2 regions of the Bacillus jepli genome follow, and region 1 is predicted to be linked to the other one. Evidence: riboswitches for the same ligand, from Rfam matches in the RefSeq annotation. Region 1 holds a riboswitch; the other holds the start of a gene.
What was found. Region 1 has a riboswitch for FMN ahead of ABC371_RS17565 (ECF transporter S component). Riboswitches for the same ligand answer to the same signal wherever they lie in the genome.
Positions count from the first base shown of each region.

Region 1 (5,080 bases):
AGCTTATGATGCCAAGGATATACCTCATCAAAACGGCGAATCATGTCACGTTTTACATCGGGGTCCGCATTCTCATTAATCGTTATCCCAGCTGTTGTATGTGGACAATAGACAATCACAGCACCCTCTCTTATCCCCTTTTCGTCAATAATGGCTTGAACTTTTTCTGTTACATCTACCATTTGGTCGCGATTATTAGTTTGTATACTGAGCTTGTGCAGCATGATTTATGTTTACCCTTCATCACATTATCCAAAGAATAAATCAAGGATATTTGATGTAGTAGAAGAATTCTTGTTGTAGAATTCAGAGTATCCGCAATTCTTACAATACACAACAGTAAAACGATTGTTTTGAATATCTAACATTTTAGTAAGTCCAGAACCTGTCATCAATACATCTTTCGTTCCAGCATTTGTGCTTCCGCATTTAACGCAGCCTTTACTTTCCATAAAATCATCTCCAATTTTAGTTTTAACACTATTGTTTACGAATTTATAGGAAAATAGTTTCAATTATTTTTTGTTATTTGTGTAAGTGCGTCCTCGATTGTTGGATAAGAAAAAATAAATCCTTCCTTATTCAGTCTTTCTGGAATAACCCATCTGCTCTTTAAAATTAATTCAGTTTCCGTTCTAATAAAAATCGCACCAAGTTCAAGAAGCCAAGCTGGGGATGGTAATCCGAATTTACGATTATATGCGTCTCGGAGATTATTCATTAACTCGCGATTTGTAATTGGATTCGAAGTTGAGCAGTTAAAGACTCCAGTTAGATGGGAATGATCACGTATATAAAGTACAATATTGAACAAATCTTCAATATGAATCCAACTGAATTTTTGACTACCAGGTCCCTGGATCCCACCAAGACCAAAACGAACTAAGTTTTTATATGGAATCATTACACCTCCACCGGCTCCAAGTACAATCGAGATTCTTAACGCTACCTGCCTCGTTCTTTGGAATTGATAAGAAAAAAAGGCTTCTTCCCATCTTTTTGCAACATCCACTGAAAAACCAGTACCTATTTCCCCAGATTCTTCTGTCATCGGTCTATCTTCAGCATGCCGATAGATCGTTGCTGTGCTGGAATTAATCCATAATTTTGGCGGATTTTTGCATTCTTCGAGGGCATTGCCTAATATTTTCGTAGTCTCCGTTCGAGAGAGGAAAATTTCTTGTTTATTTTTGTCGTTATATCTGCAATTGACTGATTTCCCTGCGAGATTGATAATCATCTCGGAGTCTTCAAGTGCTTGTATAATTCCTTCCCTATCATCCCAAGTGATGTTTGGGGCATTTCTTGAAATCACTTTTACTACATACCCAAGTTCAGTAAACCTTTTTAAAAAATAGGATCCCACAAAACCAGTACCACCTGCAAGGACGATTTTCTTCTTCATAGTTTTCATCCCCTTTTATCATTCTTTTACTAGTTTACCATTAACTAGGATTATGAAAAACGATTTTCAAAGATTTGAAATGAAATAGGACTTTCTCGACTTTGGTAGCTGTAAAAACAAAACAAGCACCCGCCCCCGGGTGCTTGCTATATCAACTCATTTATATCGACGCTTGTTTATTAATCCACGGGTGTAGACGAGTATACAACAACATGAAGATTGTTGCTACAATTAATCCTTTTAATATGTTAAATGGAAGAATTGCGTAAACCACCATTTTGAGTGTCTCTGGTGCTGACATGGCCGGGATATTCAAGAAAAAGTTGAATGCCGGTAGGAAGACATAGTAGTTAAGGACACTCATGATGATTGCCATCATCGCTGTACCGCCAATTAATCCAATTGTTAAGCCTAATTTCGTTTTTAATAGTTTAAAAATATAGTAGGTTGTGAGAACAAATATAATCCCTGCTACAAAGTTTGAAATATGACCAACAGGTACCCCAGTTTCACTTCCAGTGATGAAATAATCAATCATGTTTTTGAATAATTCAACCAGGATTCCGGCCATCGGTCCAAAAATGAGTGCTGCAAGCAATGCTGGAACATCGCTAAAATCGACGTTCAAAAAGCTTGGGAATGTTGGCAATGGAAAATTCAAAAACATTAAGATGTACGAAATCGTACTTAGCATTGCAATTGCCACAAATTGACGTAAAGGTATTTTCTTCATTTTTTCTTTCCTCTCCTCTTTTGTCGATCCACCTCAAAAGAAGAAAGGTTCAGCATTTAAGTCATACCCAAATAAAAACCCCCAAGAAATGGCTTCTTGAGGGAGTTAATGTAAAAGGCACGCTTAATAAACGTTCAATCATAGTAAAATTTTTGAACGCGCAGAACCTCCATCTTCTCCCATCCAGACTATACTGTCGGCTTTGGAATCGCACCAAATCCTGCCTTACGGCTCGCGGGCTTAGAGAGTAATCTCATCACCGCCGGTCGGGATTTTCACCCAGCCCCGAAGATAGATCAATATTTAGTTTCACTTTATAATATCAAGTTTTATATCCGTTGTGAAGCAATTTGCTTCAAATTGCCCAATTTAGGATTAAAGCCACAGCATAATCAGCAAAATACCCTTTAAAACTCATTTTCCATCGACAACTTCTTTTAAAATCTCATATGAACGCTTTTGTTTGTCCGGATCATAGATGTAAGAAACAGCCATAAGCTCATCGACATTATATTTTTCTTGGAAACTTGTCAATTGCTTGCGAATGGAATCTTTGCTGCCTAATAATGTGACACTAGACATGGATTTTGCCATTTCTTTTTCTTGTGCGTTCCAAAGTTCATCCATGTTGTCAACTGGTGGTTGTAATGGGTTTTGGGAACCACGTACAACGTTTAAGAAAAATTGCTGCATGGTTGTGATTTCTCGTTTCGCCTCTTCATCCGTTTCTGTTGCAATAACATTTAGGCAAACCATCATGTATGGTGAGCTTAAATATTCGGATGGTTCAAAACGTTTGCGATAAATGGAAATCGCCTCTTCCATATATCTAGGTGCAAAATGTGAGGCAAATACATACGGAAGTCCTAATTTTGCTGCTAAATAAGCAGAATCCGTTGAAGAACCAAGAATATAGATTGGTACATTTGTATCCACTCCAGGATAAGCTTTTACATACCCTTGGCTTTCCATCGGACCAAAGTAGGTGAGTAAAGCCTTTACATCATTAGGAAAGGTGTAAACAGAATCATTATTTGAACGTCTTAAAGCATTTGCTGTCATCATATCCGTACCTGGTGCTCTTCCTAGACCTAAATCAAGACGGTTTGGATAAATGGTCGCCATTGTACCGAATTGTTCAGCCACAACTAATGGTGAATGGTTTGGAAGCATAACACCACCGGAACCAACTCTAATTTTTTCTGTATGCTCTAAAGTATGTTTGATTAAAATGGACGTCGCAGAACTAACTAATGTTGGTGAATTGTGATGTTCCGCTATCCAGTATCGTGTGTATCCCATTTTTTCAGTCGTTTGAGCTAAATCAACCATAGCATCAATTGCGTCTTTCTGATTTTGCCCGTCACGAATTGGAGCAAGGTTTAAAACGGAGACGGGAATATTTATATTTGTCATGTGTATGACCTCTCTTCTATTATTTCATTACTATCTTATCAATTGTAAGTAAAGAAACAAACAATGTTGCTCGACATCGTTTACTTTCTAATATTGTATTATCTGCATGTTTGGTCTTATTCGTGATACCCCATTCAACAATTAGTAGGATTATATTAAAGCATAAAAACACTTTCTATTTGAGTAGAAAGAGTTTTTTATTGGTTGTAAGTTTTAATAGTAATAATGAAATAGGTAAAAACTAATTAGGTAAATTCAGGTTAAGGTGGAGTATTTATGCACTTTTTTGCCTCGCAAGACCATCTCACTGCTGTTGAATGGATACTCAGAGCAATCGTGGGCTTCGTGTTTTTTATCGTGGTAGCTAGAATGATGGGGCAACGAACTATTTCACAGGTCGGTCTTCTCGACTTTGTGATTGTCTTACTAATTGGAAATATAATGGCTCATCCATTATCAGATGAGAGGTTAGGTTTAACAGGGTCAATGATTACGATGACCGTAATCTTGATTCTTTACTTAATTGGTATTTTATTAAGTCTACGTTTACCTAGGATAAGAAAGTTGTTTATTCCTGCACCGATTCCACTAATTGAGAACGGAAAAGTGCTTTATAAAAATTTGAACAAAGCAAGGATTTCAATCGATGTTCTTTTATCCGAATTAAGGATGCATAAAATAGAAGAAATTCAGAAGGTTGCTTTAGCATCTTGGGAGCCTGGCGGATCTATATCAATCTTTTTAAAAAGTGAACACCAACCGTTAACTCCGAATTCCTTTAATGCTCCTGTCCAGCCATTTCATTATCCTAAGACCATTATTAAGGAGAAAAAGATAGACTATAAAGTCCTACAGCAAATTGGGAAAAATGAAGATTGGCTATTGCAAAAACTCCAAACAACCTCTAAGAATGTAACACTCAACGAAATTTTACTTGGAACAATATTTCTATATCAATAGAGAAACTTTGCATTCAAAATACTTCCTTTCCAAATTGGTCATACTAACCAAATGAACATTTTTGTATATTGGAGGACATTGGTTTGGAACATTCATGGCTCTCTCTAATTCCTTTTTTAATTGTAATCGGCATGGCGATTTGGTTAAAGGATATTCTACCTGGACTTGTTCTAGGATTATTAGTTGGTTCGATTCTTGTTACATCTGATTTATTAGCTGGAACACAGCAAGCAATAACTTATATCGTGACCACGTTATCAGACCCAACCAATATTAAAATCGTAAGCTTTTTATATGTGTTCGGTGGTTTAGTTGGGATGATGAATATCGCCGGAGGTATTAAAGGATTTACAGAATGGATTGGGGAGAAAATTAAAACTGAGCGAGGCTTGCTCGGGTTAATTTGGCTCACACTCCCTTTTACTTTTATGATGCCAATGTTTCGGATTATGATGGTTGGCCCTATTATTAAACAACTCATCAAAAAAATGAACCTACCAAAACAGAAGGTCGGTATGACATTAGATATTTCAACCGAATCGGTAATTGTACTTTTACCAGTTGCA
Region 1 is NZ_JBDFMO010000001.1:3,425,519-3,430,598, reverse strand. Features, by position in the region: gene ABC371_RS17580 (secondary thiamine-phosphate synthase enzyme YjbQ) at 1-224, opposite strand, end outside; gene ABC371_RS17575 (zinc ribbon domain-containing protein) at 249-452, opposite strand; gene ABC371_RS17570 (TIGR01777 family oxidoreductase) at 512-1,405, opposite strand; gene ABC371_RS17565 (ECF transporter S component) at 1,566-2,138, opposite strand; FMN riboswitch at 2,306-2,435, opposite strand; gene ABC371_RS17560 (LLM class flavin-dependent oxidoreductase) at 2,553-3,554, opposite strand; gene ABC371_RS17555 (DUF421 domain-containing protein) at 3,831-4,514, shown strand; gene ABC371_RS17550 (Na+/H+ antiporter NhaC family protein) at 4,598-5,080, shown strand, end outside.

Region 2 (5,080 bases), 520 kb from region 1:
TTGAAACGACCGGGTTTTTAGTTGCTGCTGGAAAAATGTTTGCAAAGCTTAAAGACTGGAAGGATCGCTTTGAGTTTTCACCTAAAGTATTAAATCTTGGTGGTGGTTTTGGAATTCGCTATACAGAAGAAGATAAGCCACTTCCTGTGTCCAAGTATGTAGAAGCGATTATTGGGGAAGTAAAAAAGCATGCCGATGATCTTTCAATCGATATTCCTGAAATATGGATTGAGCCAGGTCGTTCTATTGTAGGTGACGCTGGAACGACGATTTATTCTGTTGGTTCTCGAAAAGAAGTACCTAATGTGCGTCAATTTATTGCAATTGATGGGGGCATGACAGATAATATTAGACCAGCCTTATATCAAGCAAAATATGAAGCGGTGTTAGCAAATCGTGTAGAGGATCCTGTGGAAGAGACCGTTTCTATTGCTGGTAAATGCTGTGAATCTGGCGATATGTTAATCTGGGATTTACCGTTACCAAAAGCAGGTTCAGATGATATGTTAGCTGTTTTCTGTACAGGTGCATATGGATATGCCATGGCTAATAATTATAACCGTATCCCAAGACCTGCCATTGTATTTGTAGAGAATGGTGAGGCACAGCTTGTGGTTCAACGTGAAAGTTACGAAGATTTAGTAAGACTAGATATTCCACTAAAATCTAAGATAGTAGAATAAATGGAACGTAAAAAACCCACGAAATTTCGTGGGTTTTCATTATGGCTATTTAAAAAGATTTTTAATGGCATCAATTAGGCTAACAAAAAATTCTTTAAGTTTATCTAAAAAGCTTTGTCCTTCTTCAGATTCTAGGAAGTTTGTTAGTTTCTCTTTTGCTAAATTTAGTTGTTCACCAACCTGATTCCAGTCAATATTAAGATCCATTAGCTTTTTAAAAAGATCCATTAGTCGATCGATGTCGGCATCTGTTAACGTAATTCCTAAGTCATTCGCAGCATTTACAATAATAGTTCGAAGTTCTTGATCGTTTTTCGGTGCGTTTTTCGCGATTTCATCCTTAATTTTTGCCATCAATGCCGCAGCATCGTCTGCACCAATTTTTTCACTTAATTTTGTAGTTTCAACCATTTCCTCGTTGGCAATCTGCTTAACATCCTCAGGAATAACTTGATCTGAAGAAACCTCGTATGCTTTAATAATTCCAGTTAATGCGGCTGTTCCAGAAACATCGAAAGGTCCAGTTACATAAATCGTTGCATCTTTCACACCAGCCGTAATTAATGCATTTGCATACATTTCTTCTGTAATTAGTGTAATATGTTTTGAAATGGTTACATCTAGCCCAGAACCTTTTTCTCCAATAGTGATCGATGCAGAAGATAATGCTTTGTTTCCGATTCTAGCCTTTGGTATATAGTTTCCAAGGTACTGATGTTCTTCCGCGTTTGTAACAACGACAGTCTGTGGGTTCTCTGGTGCATTCATTTCTTTTAAAATTGCTTCTTTTTGTGTTTCGGTTAGGTCTTGACCAAGTGTAATAATCACATCTCCAGGTGTAGCGTCCGCGAAGCTAAGTGATGGGAAAACGAGTGAAAACAACAGTAAAAAAGAGAGTATACGTTTATATCTCAAACTAGTTTCCTCCTTAATTTTTAAAAACAAGATGATCCATCGTCCATATTATACATTATTCTTCACTTATTATTTCTTTTTGACGGTGATAATGGAAAAACACCCCTTTCAGATTGGATTATTCCAACCATTTATAGTAAAATAAACTCGTTCAATACATATGGACGAAAGAAATTAAGTGGAGGTTTCAAATGAAAAAAGCTAGCATTGAATTTGAAAATGGAGAAAAAATTGTCATTGAGTTATATCCAAATGAAGCACCTGGAACTGTAGCAAATTTTGAAAAGCTTGCAAATGAAGGGTTTTATAATGGCTTAACATTCCACCGTGTCATTCCTGGCTTTGTCGCTCAAGGCGGCTGCCCTCGTGGAAATGGAACAGGTGGTCCAGGGTATACAATTAAATGTGAAACAGAAGGAAATCCACATAAACATGTACCAGGAGCATTGTCTATGGCACACGCTGGAAAAGATACTGGTGGAAGCCAATTTTTCATCGTACATGAGTCACAGCCACATTTAGATGGTGTGCACACTGTTTTTGGTCAAGTGATTGAAGGATTGGAGTCAGTATACCGTATTAAACAAGGCGATGTAATGAAAGAAGTTAAAGTTTGGGAAGAGTAAGATAACTATATTCAGCAAAGCCCAAACCTCTGCTGAATATAGTTATAGCCTCCGGCGGATGCCACGATTTTTTAAAGGAAATTTTCGAGCATAAGATCAAAGACTAAGAACGCCACTTCCTGTGGCAACGTCTTTGTGACCCACCTCGTGTGGGCCTAAAAAAATCGGGCACAAATACGCCAAGGCGTATTTGATTAAGGCACAACAGGTCATTCTTGTTGTGTCTTTTTGTTTGTCCTATAATGAATCTTGAGGTGAAACTAGTTGGGTAAAGGAAGATGGACAGTATTTTTTATTTTGCTATTCATTGCAATTGCATGGGGAGTTATTTATTGGTTGTTTATTGTGTAGGATCATTCATATGAACACTAAAATACATAATTTGTATTGTAAAGCATTAAATTCGACAAAATAAGAGTACTTTATGTTATACTGATTTACATCGCTAAAAGAAAAAAATATTTTCCTTCGGGGTTAGGTGAAATTCCTTACCGACGGTGATGAACAATTGTTCTAAGCCCGTGACCCATTTTATTATTAACATTCTAATGTTGATAGGCTATATGCCATGAGAATTCATTTAAAATGGTGGACTTTGGTGAGAATCCAAGGCCGACAGTTAAAGTCTGGATGGGAGAAGGATGTTAGTACGGTATGTGAAAAAAATTTGTCCATTATACCTTTATTTGGTATGGGCAAAAATACATATTCTGTTGCTTGAATAACATCGACCAGGACCCCGGATTGTTTTCCGAGGTCTTTTTTGTTTAGGAACAAAGTAAGAACTCTCGTAAATTGTACATGATAAATAGAAAGGAGTGTAAATAACGTGCGAGATCAAGATTATATGAATTTAGCGATAAATGTTGCAAAAGCAGGTGTCGGTCAAACTACACCAAATCCTGTTGTAGGAGCCGTTGTTGTGAACGAAGGCCGAGTGGTGGGCATTGGTGCACACTTAAAAGCAGGAGAACCGCATGCGGAGGTCCATGCGATAAAGATGGCTGGTGAAAAAGCCCAAAATGCTACGGCTTATGTAACATTGGAGCCGTGTAGTCATCATGGTAAAACACCGCCATGTGCAGACTTACTAATAAATAGCAATGTGAAAAGGGTAATTATTGCAACGACCGATCCAAATCCACTCGTTGCTGGAAAAGGAATCGCAAAATTAAAAGCAGCGGGAATTGAAGTAGAAGTCGGGGTATGCAAAGAACAAGCAGATGCATTAAACGCAGTTTTTTATCATTTTTTAGATAAAAAACTCCCATATGTAACCTTGAAATCTGCCATCACTTTAGATGGGAAAATAGCAACAGTTACTGGCGAAAGTAAATGGATAACTGGTGAGGACGCGAGAAATGATGTCCATCTATATAGAAGTATTCATGATGCAATTCTTGTTGGCGTTAATACAGTGCTTGTGGATAACCCAAGTTTAACAACAAGGCTTCCGAATGGGACAGGTAAAAATCCGATTCGAATCATCTTAGATTCAACCCTAAGAACACCTCTAGATTCGAAAGTTGTCAATGACGGCAAGGCAGAGACCTGGATTATTGTTACGAATCAAGTAAATGAAGAGCAAATGAATGAATTCTCCGATAAAAAGGGTGTTCGAATTATTCAATTGCAGGAGTCTAACATTTTAGTTAACACTCTACTTGCACGTCTAGCAGAAGAAGGGATATCCTCCATTTTTGTTGAAGGTGGAGCAGAAGTGAATGGCAGCTTTTTAAAAGAAAAGGCAATTAACCAAGTTATCGTCTATCTTGCACCCAAATTAGTAGGTGGAAAACTAGCCCCGACTTCTATTGGTGGTACTGGAATTGAATCTATTAATGATGCATTACAATTAACCATTAAATCTGTGGAACAACTCGGAGAAGATATTAAAATCGTAGCAGAACCGAGATAGAGGTGAAAAAATGTTTACAGGGATTGTAGAAGAAATCGGGAAAGTAAAAGCGATAAATGGGTCACAGGATTCGGTTAAAATGGTGATCCAAGCTAAAAAGATTCTCGAGGATGTAAACTTAGGCGATAGCATTTCGGTCAATGGAGTTTGCTTAACTGTAACGGAATTTACATCTGATGGTTTCACTGTTGATGTGATGCCAGAAACGGTGAAATCAACTTCTTTACGTGAATTAGAGCGAAATCATGCTGTCAATCTAGAAAGAGCAATGACTGCAGGTGGACGTTTTGGAGGGCATATCGTTTCAGGTCATGTCGATGGTATCGGAAAGATCGTTCGAAAAGAACCAAAAGGAAATGCTGTGTACTATGAAATTGAAATACCTGAAGAGCTTGTTGAGTTTATGATACATAAAGGATCGGTTGCGGTAGACGGGACGAGTTTAACGATTTTCGGTCTTACAGAAAATACATTTACTCTCTCTTTGATTCCCCATACATTATCAGAAACAATTTTACGTAATAAAGGTGTAGGAGACATTGTAAACATTGAGTGTGACATGCTCGGGAAGTATGTGAGCCGGTTCATGCAACGATCTTTTAATAATGAAAAAGCAACTAAATCAAAGATTACCGCAAGCTTTTTAGAAGAACATGGCTTTAAATAAAAAGGGGGAACGACAATGTTTGATCCAATTGAAGATGCTCTTGCCGACCTAAAACAAGGAAAAGTAATCATAGTATGTGACGATGAAGATCGTGAAAATGAAGGTGATTTTATTGCAATTGCTGATAAAGCAACCCCGGATATCATTAATTTTATGATCACGCATGGCCGTGGGCTCGTATGTACGCCTATTTCAAAGTCGTTAGCGAAAAAATTAAATCTTGATCCAATGGTTATGCATAATACAGACCCACATGGCACTGCTTTTACAG
Region 2 is NZ_JBDFMO010000001.1:2,907,085-2,912,164, forward strand. Features, by position in the region: gene lysA (diaminopimelate decarboxylase) at 1-683, shown strand, start outside; gene ABC371_RS14825 (DUF1002 domain-containing protein) at 729-1,598, opposite strand; gene ABC371_RS14830 (peptidylprolyl isomerase) at 1,790-2,224, shown strand; FMN riboswitch at 2,685-2,870, shown strand; gene ribD (bifunctional diaminohydroxyphosphoribosylaminopyrimidine deaminase/5-amino-6-(5-phosphoribosylamino)uracil reductase RibD) at 3,072-4,142, shown strand; gene ribE (riboflavin synthase) at 4,153-4,809, shown strand; gene ABC371_RS14845 (bifunctional 3,4-dihydroxy-2-butanone-4-phosphate synthase/GTP cyclohydrolase II) at 4,825-5,080, shown strand, end outside.
Region 2: linked by a shared signal. The riboswitch ahead of ribD (bifunctional diaminohydroxyphosphoribosylaminopyrimidine deaminase/5-amino-6-(5-phosphoribosylamino)uracil reductase RibD) and the one ahead of ABC371_RS17565 (ECF transporter S component) in region 1 are both predicted to bind FMN.